DNA from 3 places in the Leifsonia sp. PS1209 genome. Region 2 is predicted to be linked to each of the others. Evidence: predicted binding sites of a transcription regulator. Region 2 holds the regulator's gene; each other region holds the start of a gene.

Region 1 (4,417 bases), 1.1 Mb from region 2:
GGGGCCAGGGCCACCCCGTCGAGCTGCCGACCATCGCGCTGCTCGTCTCCGGCGGCCACACCTCGCTGCTCCTGGTGCGCGACCTCGTCTCCGATGTCGAGCTGCTCGGCGAGACCATCGACGACGCGGCCGGCGAGGCGTTCGACAAGGTGGCACGAGTGCTCGGCCTGCCGTATCCGGGCGGCCCGCAGATCGACAGGGTCGCCGTCGACGGCGACCCGAAGGCGATCCGGTTCCCGCGCGGCCTCACCAAGCCGAAAGACCTGGAGCACCACCGCTACGACTTCTCGTTCTCCGGCCTCAAGACGGCGGTCGCCCGCTGGGTCGAGCAGAAGCAGGACGCCGGAGAGCCGGTTCCCGTCGCCGATGTCGCTGCGTCGTTCCGCGAGGCCGTCGTGGATGTGCTGATCACGAAGGCGCTCGACGCCTGCGCCGACCACGGCGTGCCGCGGCTGCTGCTCGGCGGAGGGGTCGTCGCGAACGCGCGGGTGCGTCAGGTGGCGCAGGAACGCGCGACGGCAGCCGGGGTCGCCCTGCGCATCCCGGACTTGTCGCTGTGCACGGACAACGGCGCAATGATCGCGGCGCTCGGCGCGCAGCTGATCATGGCGGGCCACGAGCCGAGCACCCTCGGATTCTCGGCGGACTCGACACTGCCGGTGACGGAGATCCAGGTCGCGGGCTGACGGTCGCGCCGCGGTACGGCGCGACGTGGTACCCGGGTGCCCAATCCTGTGCGAGCGCTCACGGTCGGGCATCCCGGTGGCTATGGTGGTGTGCAGGGGGAACCGACTGCAACGTCGTTGACACCCCTGTGCCCGCGCTGCCAGCATTGGCTGCGTTACAGCGATTTCTCAGGATTGAAGGAGAAGGGTCTCATGACCGATCCGAACGTGCCGGCGGAGCCGGTGGACCCCAACGCGCAGAACGGTGAAGCACCGTCCGGCGACGCACAGACCGGCGCCGTCCCGCCTGTTCCGCCCGAGGCCGCCCCCGCTGCGCCCGTGCCTCCCGCGCCGCCTGCGCCGCCCGTGCCCCCGGCCGGATACGGTCAGCAGCCGCCGGCGCCCGGCCAGCCGTACGGCCAGCAGCAGGCATACGGCCAGCAGCCCCAGCAGCCGTACGGTCAGCAGCAGCAGTACGGCCAGCAGCCGTATGGACAGCAGCAGCCGTACGGGCAGCAGCAGGCGTACGGCCAGCCGGCATACGGCCAGCCCGCCCCCGGATACGCGCAGCCGTACGCTGCGCCCGCCAAGTCGCCGACGCTGAGCATCCTGTCGATGGTCGGCGGCATCATCGGTGTCGTCCTCGGCTGGGTGTACGGCATCGGTTTCCCGTTCGGCGTCGCCGCGATCATCCTCGGCTTCATCGGCAAGAGGAAGGAGCCGGCGGCCAAGGGCTTCTGGCTCACCGGCATCATCACCGGTTTCGTCAGCGTGCTCTTCTCGCTGATCATCTGGATCATCATCATCATCGCGGTGATCGCGTTCAGCGCCTCGTACAACAACTACGGGTACTGATCGTCAGAGACTCCGGCGGCCGGGATGCGCGAAAGCGTGCCCCGGCCGTCGTCGTCTCCGCCGGTGGTCAGTGAATGCGTTCCACCAGCAGGGCCGTGTGCTTGCCCGCCACCCGCGTGAGCAGCAGTGTCGCCGACGCCTGACCGCTCAGGGACAGGCGCTTGCGCAGGGTGGCCGGGTCCACATCCACCCCGCGCTTCTTGATCTCCAGGGTGCCGATCCCGCGCTCCCGGAGCGCACGCTTCAGGTCGCGCTCGTTGAACGGGAGGGTGTCGACCACCCGGAAGCCGGTGGCGAACGGCGTCTCGGTCCTGGTGTCGGACGTGATGTATGCGATGCCGTCTGCGAGCATGCTGCCGTCGATGCTCCGGGCGAGGTCGCCGATCAGGCGGGCCCGGATGACGGAGCCGTCCGGTTCGTAGAGGTATTCGCCGAGCGCGCCGGTCTCTGCGTCGTCGCTGTCGGAGGCCGCCGTCAACTCGTCGGCAGCGTCCCCGCGGATGACGAGCGCTGCGCGGCCGACGCCGGGGCGCGCGAGCACGCCGAACCACAGGCCCATCTCGACCACCTGGCCGTCGACGGAGACCCACTGCGCCTCCGCCGTCGACGGGATGAGGTCGCGGTCGAGGCCGGGGCCGAGCTTCACGCCGAGCGACCGGCCCGTCGCGAGCTCGAAGGCGAAGCCGAGGGACGGCGAGTACTCGTCCGGATCGGTGAGGCGAGAGGTCTGGCCGTGCCCCGCCGTGCGCCGGGCGGGGTCGAGGAAGACGCCGTCGAACGAGCGCAGGTCCACGTCCTCCGCCCTCCTGTGCTCCACGGTGGTGCCGGGGAACGGGGCGAGGTTGTAGCTGGCGATGGCCGCGGTGACTTCGTCGGCGTCGACGGCGAGCACGTCGATGTCGAGCGCGGAGATCGCGAGTGCGTCACCGCCGATGCCGCAGCCGAGGTCGGCCACGCGCTCGAGGCCGGCGGCCTGGAAGCGGCCGGCGTGGCGTGCGGCGACCGGCAGCCGCGTCGCCTGTTCCAGCCCGGCCTCGGTGAACAGCATCCTGTCGGCGAACGGGCCGAACTTCGCTTTCGCCTTCGACCGCAGTTTCGTCTGGGTGAGGACGGCGGCGACGAGCCCGGGGGAGTGCCCGGCTTTGCGCAGGTCGCTGACCATCCGGAGCACATCCCGCTCGGAGTGGTACGGCGGCAGGGAATCGAGCAGCCGCAGCCCCTCGGTGGAGAGCAGCTCGACGAGTTCCGACCGATCCATGCCCCTCACGCTACCCTCTTGGCACTCACGTTGCGTGACTGCTAACGCACCCCCTAAACTCCTATTAGCACTCTCACTATGAGTTTGCTAACTCACGTCTTTGTTCACGCCTGTGTTTGTAGGAAAGAGGGTCAAACGTGTCGGTCTCCATCAAGCCGCTCGAGGATCGCATCGTCATCAAGCAGGTCGAGGCTGAGCAGACCACTGCATCTGGTCTGGTCATTCCTGACACTGCCAAGGAGAAGCCGCAGGAGGGTGAAGTCGTCGCCGTCGGCCCCGGCCGCATCGACGACAACGGCAACCGCGTTCCGCTCGACGTCGCCGTCGGCGACAAGGTCATCTACTCCAAGTACGGGGGAACCGAGGTCAAGTTCGGTGGCGAGGACTACCTCGTCCTCTCCGCTCGCGACGTTCTGGCCGTCGTCGTCCGCTGACGACCGGCTGTTCGAGGGCCCGGATGCGCACGCGCATCCGGGCCCTTTCGCGTCCCGGCGTCGGCTGCCCCGCGTAGGATCGCTCCGTGTCCCAGAGCGAAACCACCCCCGACCAGACCGTCACGGAGAAGCCGCTGTCCGAGCACCGCCGGTCCGGACTCGTCTACGCCATCTCCGCGTACGTGCTCTGGGGCATACTGCCGATCTACTTCCTGTCGCTGGTGCCGGCGAGCGCGTGGGAGATCGTGGCGTGGCGGGTGCTGTTCTCTCTCGTGTTCTGCGCCATCCTGCTCACCGTCACGCGCAGCTGGCGAGTGTTCGGCCGCCTGCTGCTGAACAAGCGCGTCGTGTTCACGATGGGCGTCGCCGGCGCCCTCATCTACGTGAACTGGCAGACCTACGTGCTCGCGACGGTCAGCGGGCACGTCGTGGAGGCGGCGCTCGGCTACTTCATCAACCCGATCGTCACCGTGTTCCTCGGTGTTCTCGTGCAGCGCGAGAAGCTGCGGATCGCGCAGTGGGTGGCGGTCGGCGTGAGCATCGTCGCCGTTGTCGTGCTGGCGATCGGCTACGGCTCGATGCCGTGGATCGCCCTCATCCTGGCGTTCTCGTTCGGGCTGTACGGCCTGATCAAGAAGCGCGTCGGCGGGGCGGTGGATGCGGTCTCCGGGTTGACCCTGGAGACCATGTGGCTGATGCCGGTCGCCATCGTTCAGCTGGTCGTGGTGGGCGCGACGGTCGGCATCACCATCGGCACCGTGAGCGTCTGGCACACGGTCGCGATGGCGGGCGCGGGCGTGATCACGGCCGTCCCTCTGCTGTTCTTCGCCGCCGCGTCACGGAGGCTGCCGCTGGTCTACATGGGGTTCATCCAGTACTTCGCGCCGTTCATCCAGTTCCTGGTGGGCGTGGTGGTGCTGCACGAGGCCATGCCGCCCGAACGCTGGTTCGGGTTCGCCATCGTCTGGCTGGCGCTGCTCATCCTGTGCGTCGACATGATCGTCGCCAGCCGCTCCGGGCGGAAAGGCGCGGAACTCGACGTCGCGACCGTGGAATAAAACACCAGGGTTCTGCCGTTACGATTGATTATCCGCAGGCGCTGGTGGCGGCGGACTTCTTCCAACTCCGCAACGACTAAGGGGTGAAATGGATCAGTCGGATCCGTTCGGTTTCATCGGTTTGACCTACGACGACGTGATGCTGCT
Region 2 (4,417 bases):
GCCTTGCCGCGCGCGGTCAGGATGGCCTGGCTGAGCACGTCGGACGGACTGAGGTTCAGGCCGGTGTCCAGCATCTTCGCCGAACTGGTCACCTCGGCGGGGCTGATCTCCTGGCCGTTGCGCACCATCAGCAGCAGCTCCTCGATCAGCCGGCGGGCCGCATCCACCTGGGACGCGTCGCCAGTGAGCGAGATCTCGTTGCCGCGAACGTGCACGCTGACCTGCGGGTACTGCCGCTCCAACGTGGTGAGCAGACGATCCTGCGGGCCGAGCAGCCGCACCATCTGCACGCCGTCGACGTGCAGGCGCGCTTCGGAATCCGATGCTCCCGCTGCAGGCGTTGATTCGCTAGTCGGCAAGGCTTCCTTCCTCGAGCTCTCCGCTCAGAACGTGGGCGTGCACATGGAACACGGTCTGTCCCGCATTGGCCCCGGTATTGAAGATCAAACGGAAATCACCGTCGGAGTGTTCCTCCGCCAGCGATTTCGCCGTCGCGACCAGCTCGGCCAGCAGGGCGGGATCCCCCGCCGCCAGCTCGGTCACGTCGCGGTACTGCTGCGTCTTGGGTACGACCAGGAGGTGCACGGGCGCCTTGGGCGCGATGTCCCTGAACGCGATGATGCGCTCGCCGTCGTAGACGATGTCGGCCGGGATCTCGCCCGCGATGATGCGGGAGAAGATCGAAGGCTGCTCGGTTTCCATGTCTCCCATCTTAAGCGCCACGCCTCACCAACGGCCGATGGATGCGTTCAGCACGGCCAGGGCCGCCGGCCCGGCCGTCGAGGTGCGCAGCACGGTCGAGCCGAGGCGCACGAGCTCGGCGCCCGCGCCGCGGAACGCGTCGAGCTCGGACGGCGCGATGCCGCCCTCCGGGCCGACCACCAGCACGAGAGGGCGCGCATCCGGCTGCAGCGACGTGAGCGGCACGTCCGCGTCCGGCTCCAGCACGAGCACCCGCGCGTCGGCGCAGTGTGCAGCGACCTGCTTGGTCGACGCCAGCTCTCCGACCTCCGGCACCCAGGCGCGGATCGACTGCTTCGCCGCCTCGCGCACGATGGTCGCCCAGCGCTCGCGGCCCTTGGCGACCTTCTGCCCCTCCCAGCGGGAGACGGAGCGGGATGCTGCCCACGGGATCACCGCATCTACGCCCAGTTCGGTGGCGGCCTGGATGGCGAGCTCGTCGCGGTCGCCCTTCGCGAGGGCCTGCACGAGCGTGATGGCGGGCGCAGGGCGCTCCACCTGCTGCACCGCGGCCACGTCGATGGTGAGCGCGGCGTTGGTCGCCTCCACCACCTCGCCCGTCGCCACGAGACCCCGGCCGTTGCCGATCATCACCGACTGGCCAGGCCGTGTGCGGTTGACCGTCGCCGCGTGCTTCGCCTCCGCGCCGGTGATCGACAGGCGCTCCCCGACCGCCGCCGTCTCCAGGTCCTCCCGCAGGTAGAGCGAGCTCATGCCGGGATCAGACGTTCAGGAAGCGGTCGCGCAGCTTGGCGAAGAGACCCTGCTGGAAGCGGGCCAGCGACGGCTCCTCCTGCTTGTGCGTCGAGGCGAACTGCTTGATCAGCTCGCGCTCCTTGTGGTCGAGCTTCGTCGGGGTGACCACCTGGATGCCGACCCGCAGGTCGCCGCGTCCGCTGCCGCGCAGGTGCGTGATGCCGCGATCCTTCACCGTGATGATGTCCGCGCTCTGGATGCCCGCCTTCAGCTCCAGCTTGATGTCGCCATCGAGCGCCTTGACCGTGGCCGTCGTGCCGAGGATCGCATCCGTCATCGCCACTTCGAGCGTGCAGAGCAGGTCGTCGCCGTCGCGGCTGAACACGTCGTGGTGCTTGACCTTGATCTCCAGGTAGAGGTCGCCGTTCGGGCCGCCGGCGGGACCGGCCTCGCCGCTGCCCGGCATCTGCAGCCGGAGGCCGGTGTCGACACCGGCGGGGATGTCCACGGGAACCGTGCGGCGGGCGCGCACGCGGCCCTGGCCCTGGCAGGTGACGCACGGCGTCGCGATGACGGTGCCGTAGCCACGGCAGGTGCCGCAGGGGGTGGAGGTCATCACGTTGCCGAGCAGCGAACGCACGGAGCGCTGGATGCTGCCGGTGCCGTGGCAGATGTCGCAGGTCACCGGAGCGGTGCCCGGCTGGCAGCACGAGCCGTTGCAGGTCTCGCAGACGATGGCGGTGTCGACCTCGAGGTCGCGGTGGGTGCCGAAGATGACCTCGTCGAGGTCCACCTCGACGCGCAGCAGAGCATCCTGGCCGCGCTCGCGGCGGGACTTCGGCCCTCTGGCCTGGCCGCCCCCTCCGAAGAACGTCTCGAAGATGTCGCCGAAGCCGCCGAAGTTCTGGCCGCCTCCGCCGAACCCGGCCTGCGGGCCGAGGTCGTATTGCTCGCGCTGCTGCGGGTCGCTCAGCACGTCGTACGCGTGGGTGACCAGCTTGAAACGCTCGGACGCCTCGGCGGACGGGTTCACATCCGGGTGCAGTTCGCGGGCGAGGCGGCGGTACGCCTTCTTGATCTCATCGGGGGTGGCGTTGCGCTCAACGCCCAGGACTTCGTAGTGGTCGGCCACAGACGGCTTTTCCTTCTCGTTCGTTGTCTTATTCGCCGAGCAGGCGGGAGAGGTAGCGGGCCACCGCTCGCACGGCGGCCATGTTGCTCGAATAGTCCATGCGGAGCGGGCCGAGCACGCCGAGACGTGCCAGCTCCGACCCGGATGCGGTGTAGCCGCTCGAGAGTACGGAAGTCTCCGCGAGCCCGAACGACGCGTTCTCGCGCCCGATGCTCACCGCCACCCCGTGCTGGTCGCCGGCCATCTCGCCGAACAGCTTCAACAGCACGACCTGCTCCTCGATGGCTTCGAGGACGGGGAAGATGCTCCCCGTGAAGTCGTGTTCGGTGCGCACGAGGTTCGCGGCTCCGGCCATCACCAGCTTGTCCTGGCGGTTCGCGGCGATCTGCTCCATGAGGGCCGTCGCGACGGGGTCGACCAGCGCCCTGGTGCGCTCGGTCAGAGCATCCGGGAGCTGGGAGAGCCTGGCGGTCGCGTCGCTGAGCGACAGTCCGGCCGCAGCGCCGTTGATGGCGCCGCGGATCTCGGCGACCTCCTCGTCGGACAGCTCGGCGCCGAGCTCGATCACGCGCTGCTCGACGGCGCCGGAATCGGTGATCAGCACGCTGAGCAGCCTGCGCGGCGCCAGCGTCACCAGCTCGATGTGCCGGATGTGCGACCGCGTCACAGACGGATACTGCACGAGCGCGACCTGGTTGGTCAGCTGCGACAGCAGCCGCACGGTGCGCGCCAGCACGTCGTCGAGGTCGACGGACTCGCCGAGGAACACCTCGATCGCCTGCCGCTGCGCCTGGCTGAGCGGACGCATCTCGGCGAGGTGGTCGACGAACAGCCGGTAGCCCTTGTCGGTGGGGACGCGCCCGGACGAGGTGTGCGGGGCGGCGATCAGGTCTTCCTCTTCGAGCGCGGCCATGTCGTTGCGGATCGTCGCCGCCGACACGCCGAACGCGTGCCGCTCGACGATGCTCTTCGAGCCGACCGGTTCGCGTGACGCGACGTAGTCCTGCACGATGACGCGCAGCACCTCGAGGCTCCGCTCAGAAACCATGCGACCCGCCTCCCGAAGACCTTTAGCACTCACTGAACCTGAGTGCTAATCATAACGCGCTGACACGCCCACACGATCATTGCCCCGCCGGGAGCGGCGGCAGTACGGTATGCGCACAGGTCCGAATACGTGCCTGCCCCTCACGAAAGGCTTCGACCATGAGTGACCCGAACCAGCCGCCGGTCAACCCGGAAGGCGACGGCGTTCCCCCGCAGCAGCCGAACGTCCCCCCGGCGCAGCCGCAGCAGCCATACGGTCAGGTCCCGCCGCAGCAGCCGAACGTTCCTCCGGCGCAGCCGCAGCAGCCGTACGGCGGCCAGGTGCCCCCGCCGCAGCAGCCGTACGGTCAGCAGCCGCAGCAGCCGTACGGCGGCCAGGTGCCCCCGCCGCAGCAGCCGTACGGTCAGCAGCCGCAGCAGCCGTACGGCGGCGCGGGCGCTCCTGCCGCCGCTCCGCTCGACGCGGCGTCCGACAAGCAGTGGGCGTCGTTCGCCCACCTCGGCGGCATCCTCTGGATCCTGCCGTCGCTGATCATCTTCCTCGTCTTCAAAGACCGCGGGCAGCTGACCAACCAGGAGTCGAAGGAAGCCCTCAACTGGCAGATCACCTGGATCATCGTCTGGATCGCCTCCCAGATCGTCGGTGCCGTCCTGGCGTTCACCGGTTTCGGCTGGCTGATCTTCGGCCTGCTCATCCCGTGGATCCTCTACGTCGTGAACCTCGTGTTCTCGATCCTCGGGTTCGTGAAGGTGAACAGCGGAGGAACCTACCGCTACCCGGTCAACTTCCGGTTCATCAAG
Region 3 (4,417 bases), 870 kb from region 2:
CCGCGGCACCGTCGAGGTCGTCGAAACCGAAGGCGGCGGCGCCACCTTCCGCGTCTCCCTCCCCCTCGCGGAGACCGCGGCCCCCACCCCGGCCGCCTGAGCCGCCGCCCGCGGCGGCGCCGCGGCCCGCGAGATACCAGTAACTGCTGCGCATCCCGGGCGTTTCGCGACAGTTCGTGGCATCTCGCCGATGGATGCGCCGGGCACGACGGGCACGACGGATACGACGAAAGAGGGCGCCTCCCGTGCGGGAGACGCCCTCTTCGTGGTGCCGGGTAGGACTTAGAAGTCCATGCCGCCGGTGGGGTCGCCGGCCGGGGCCGGGTTCTTCTCCGGCTTGTCGGCGACGACGGCCTCGGTGGTGAGGAACAGGCCGGCGATCGACGCTGCGTTCTGCAGGGCCGAGCGGGTGACCTTCACCGGGTCGTTGATGCCGGTGGCCAGCATGTCGACGTACTCGCCGGTCGCGGCGTTGAGGCCGTGTCCGACCGGGAGGTTGCGGACCTTCTCGACCACGACGCCGGCCTCGAGGCCTGCGTTGATGGCGATCTGCTTGAGCGGAGCCTCGATGGCGACCTTGACGATGTTCGCGCCGGTGGCCTCGTCACCCGTGAGCTCGAGCTTCTCGAAAGCGGTCTTGCCCGCCTGGATGAGGGCGACGCCACCACCGGCGACGATGCCCTCTTCGACGGCTGCCTTCGCGTTGCGGACGGCGTCCTCGATGCGGTGCTTGCGCTCCTTGAGCTCGACCTCGGTCGCGGCTCCGGCCTTGATGACCGCGACACCGCCGGCGAGCTTCGCCAGGCGCTCCTGCAGCTTCTCACGGTCGTAGTCGCTGTCGGTGTTGTCGATCTCGTTGCGGATCTGAGCGACGCGTCCCGCGATGGCCTCGGGGTCGCCCGCGCCCTCGACGATGGTGGTCTCATCCTTGGTGATGACGACCTTGCGTGCCTGACCGAGCAGGTCGAGGGTGACGTTCTCGAGCTTGAGGCCGACCTCCTCGGAGATGACCTGGCCACCGGTGAGGATGGCGATGTCCTGCAGCTGCGCCTTGCGGCGGTCGCCGAAGCCGGGAGCCTTGACGGCGACCGACTTGAAGATGCCGCGGATCTTGTTGACGATCAGCGTGGCCAGGGCCTCGCCGTCGACGTCCTCCGCGATGATCAGGAGCTGCTTGTTGGCCTGGATCACCTTGTCGACGATCGGCAGCAGATCCTTGATGTTGGAGATCTTCTGGTTGGCGATGAGGATGTACGGGTCTTCGAACACCGCCTCCTGGCGGTCCTGGTCGGTGACGAAGTACTGCGACAGGTAGCCCTTGTCGAAGCGCATGCCCTCGGTCAGCTCGAGCTCGGTGCCGAAGGTGTTCGACTCCTCGACGGTGACGACGCCCTCCTTGCCGACCTTGTCGATCGCCTCGGCGATGATGTCGCCGATGGTGGTGTCTCCGGCGGAGATGGATGCGGTTGCAGCGATCTCCTCCTTGGTCTCGACCTCCTTGGCGCTCGCGATGAGCTCCTCGGTGACGGCCTTGACGGCCTTCTCGATGCCACGCTTCAGGGTGATGGGGTCTGCGCCGGCGGCCACGTTGCGGAGGCCTTCCTTGACGAGCGCCTGAGCGAGAACGGTCGCGGTGGTGGTTCCGTCACCGGCGACGTCGTCGGTCTTCTTGGCGACCTCCTTGACGAGCTCCGCGCCGATCTTCTCGAACGGGTCGTCGAGCTCGATCTCCTTCGCGATGGAAACGCCGTCGTTGGTGATCGTGGGGGCGCCCCACTTCTTCTCGAGAACGACGTTGCGGCCACGCGGGCCCAGCGTCACCTTGACGGTGTCGGCCAGGATGTTGAGGCCGCGCTCAAGGCCGCGGCGGGCGTCCTCGTCGAAAGCAATGATCTTTGCCATGGTTGTTTCTCGTCCCTCCCGGACGTCTGCGAAAGATGCGAACGGTTAGCACTCGATCAGATGGAGTGCTAAAGCGATTCTGGCACTCGGGGCAGCCGAGTGCAAGGTGAGTCCGCCGACAGCAGACACGGAGAGAGGAGTTAAACAGGAGAGCGCCGCCCCTTCAGGGACGACGCTCCGCCAGGTTGGTTGCTGCGTGCTACGCCGGACGCACCGACTCAGCCTGCGGGCCCTTCTGTCCGCTGCCGACTTCGAACACGACCTGCTGACCCTCTTCGAGGACCTTGTAGCCGTTCATGTCAATGGCGGAGTAGTGGACGAACACGTCCTGTCCCCCGTCGTCGACGGTGATGAATCCGTAGCCCTTTTCAGCGTTGAACCACTTCACGGTTCCGTTCGCCATGCATAACTCCTATTGCTGTGTTTCGTAGCGACGGCCCATCACCGGCGCGTTGAATCCAGATACTAATGCTTTCAATGCACGTAAACACCAGCTATTTCGGCAAAAAGACGGGAAATGACCGGAAACCGTCAGAAGTTAAACACGCCCGAAACAATACGGGACGGACCGAAATCGTCAGCCGGTGAAGTTGCTTCCCAGCACGACTGTGATATCGGCGCCGGTGTCCGCGTAGTCCTGGGTCTCGGCGGTGGTGGCTCCCGGCAGCGCCTGGGCGACGCCGAGCGCCGCCCCTGCGTTCTTCGGGTCGGAGTAGTAGACGACGGTCTGCGTCAGGTCGGTCTTGTCCGCGTTGGCGAGCGCGCCCACCTTGATGCCGGCCGCGGTGAGCTTGGTCCCGGCTGCGGCAGCGAGATCCGGAGTCGTGGTGCCGTTGAGCACGTTGACCGTGAGCGCAGGGTCGATCGTCGGCACGATGGTCGGCGTCGGAGACGGCGTCGGCGTCTTGGAGGCCGAGCTGGTGCCCGGCGTGCCGTGGAAGGAGATGCTGCCGTTGATGAGCGAGAGCCCGAAGACTCCAGCGCCGATCAGCACGATGGTGGCGAGCGCCGCCCAGCCGAAGCCGATCCAGCCGCGCCCTTTCGCGCGGGGCGCGCGGTGCGCGCCGACGCGGTTCAGGTCGTCCGGAATCGCGTCGAAACGGTCTTTGGGGTACTTCTCTGCCATCGTGTCGGTGGTCCTCAGTCGTCGGACGCGAGCGTCCGGGAGCTTCTGGCGGCCATTCTCGCCTCGCGCAGTCTGAGCAGGCGCTTGACGAGCATGGGGTCGTGCTGCAGAGCGGCTGGCTGGTCGATCAGCGCACCGAGCAGCTGATAGTACCGCGCCGCCGACAGGCCGAACTCCTCACGGATGGCCTGTTCCTTGGCGCCGGCATGCCGCCACCACTGCCGCTCGAACGCGAGGATCGCGACGTCCCGCTCGCTCAGGCCGTCTGGGCGCTGAATGGATGCCCGGTCGTCTGCCGCGTTCGCCACCATGATCCCTTCATGCCTGTCGGTCGTGCCGCCGCTCCTGCGTTCGCGGTTCATCCTATTTGCGGGTTTCTGTGTGTTGGCCTTTCGGCGCGCGGCGGTTCTCGGGACGAAACAGGGAACAGCGGTGCCCTCTCCTCCGTTTAGTGTGGAGAAACGACGAAAGGAACACGCATGGAGTACGACGTCGCCAAGAGCGAAGACGAGTGGCGCAAGGAGCTCAGCCCGGAGCAGTACGCCGTGCTGCGTGAGGCGGGAACAGAGCGGCCGTGGACGGGCGAACTGCTCGACGAGAGCCGCGCCGGCCTCTACACCTGTGCCGCCTGCGGAGCCGAGCTGTTCAAGTCGGGCACCAAGTTCGACTCCGGATGCGGCTGGCCCAGCTTCTACGAGTCCGTTCGCCCGGACGCCGTGCAGCTGCTCGAGGACAACAGCCTCGGGATGGTGCGCACCGAGGTCCGCTGCGCCACCTGCGGCTCGCACCTCGGGCACGTCTTCGACGACGGCTTCGGCACCCCGACCGGCGACCGGTACTGCATGAACTCGCTGTCCCTCAACTTCACCGAGGGCGAGCAGGCGTGACAGACCTGGTCGACGCCGTCGCCTCTCGTCGCTCGTACTCACGGGTGACGGAGGCGGCGCCGACCCACGAGGAGCTGCTCCCCCTGGTGGCGGCTGCCGGCCGGGTCGCCGACCACAGCGCCCTGCACCCGTGGCGCGTGATCGAGCTGCGCGGGGAGGCCCGCGACCGCCTCGGCGCCGCGTTCGCGAAGGACGCACGCGTCTCGGGCAAAGACGCGGAGAAGCTCGTCGCGAAGACCCACCGCGCCTCGCTGCTGCTGGCGATCGTCGCCGTGCGCAGCACAAGCGACAAGGTGCCGGGCTGGGAACAGGACGCCGTGGCATCCGGCGTCGCGCACATCCTGAGCCTGCTGCTGCACGATGCGGGCTGGGGCGTGATCTGGCGCACCGGTCACCACACCAGGTCGAAGGCCGTCCACGCGATGCACGGCCTGAAGAAGAACGAGCGACTGCTCGGCTGGCTCTACGTGGGTGGCATCCCGGACGGTTCCAAGGAGAGCCA

The links. The regulator HrcA, encoded in region 2, represses chaperone genes, less so after heat shock. The targets are predictions, from matches to a motif close to TTNGCACTCGNNNNNNNCGAGTGCNAA.
Region 1: the regulator HrcA is predicted to act here: its motif matches at 2,797-2,823, upstream of groES (co-chaperone GroES).
Region 3: the regulator HrcA is predicted to act here: its motif matches at 1,948-1,974, upstream of groL (chaperonin GroEL).

Annotation. Positions count from the first base shown of each region.
Region 1 covers NZ_CP051154.1:3,091,267-3,095,683, reverse strand. The annotation lists gene tsaD (tRNA (adenosine(37)-N6)-threonylcarbamoyltransferase complex transferase subunit TsaD) at 1-686, shown strand, start outside; gene HF024_RS14690 (DUF4190 domain-containing protein) at 879-1,520, shown strand; gene HF024_RS14685 (class I SAM-dependent methyltransferase) at 1,588-2,778, opposite strand; gene groES (co-chaperone GroES) at 2,916-3,212, shown strand; gene rarD (EamA family transporter RarD) at 3,347-4,270, shown strand; gene guaB (IMP dehydrogenase) at 4,359-4,417, shown strand, end outside.
Region 2 covers NZ_CP051154.1:1,998,668-2,003,084, reverse strand. The annotation lists gene HF024_RS09500 (PhoH family protein) at 1-284, opposite strand, end outside; gene HF024_RS09495 (histidine triad nucleotide-binding protein) at 349-702, opposite strand; gene HF024_RS09490 (16S rRNA (uracil(1498)-N(3))-methyltransferase) at 727-1,455, opposite strand; gene dnaJ (molecular chaperone DnaJ) at 1,463-2,569, opposite strand; gene hrcA (heat-inducible transcriptional repressor HrcA) at 2,598-3,617, opposite strand; gene HF024_RS09475 (DUF4870 domain-containing protein) at 3,776-4,417, shown strand, end outside.
Region 3 covers NZ_CP051154.1:2,868,872-2,873,288, forward strand. The annotation lists gene HF024_RS13615 (HAMP domain-containing sensor histidine kinase) at 1-100, shown strand, start outside; gene groL (chaperonin GroEL) at 283-1,902, opposite strand; gene HF024_RS13625 (cold-shock protein) at 2,102-2,305, opposite strand; gene HF024_RS13630 (LytR C-terminal domain-containing protein) at 2,480-3,028, opposite strand; gene HF024_RS13635 (DUF3263 domain-containing protein) at 3,043-3,339, opposite strand; gene msrB (peptide-methionine (R)-S-oxide reductase MsrB) at 3,508-3,915, shown strand; gene HF024_RS13645 (nitroreductase family protein) at 3,912-4,417, shown strand, end outside.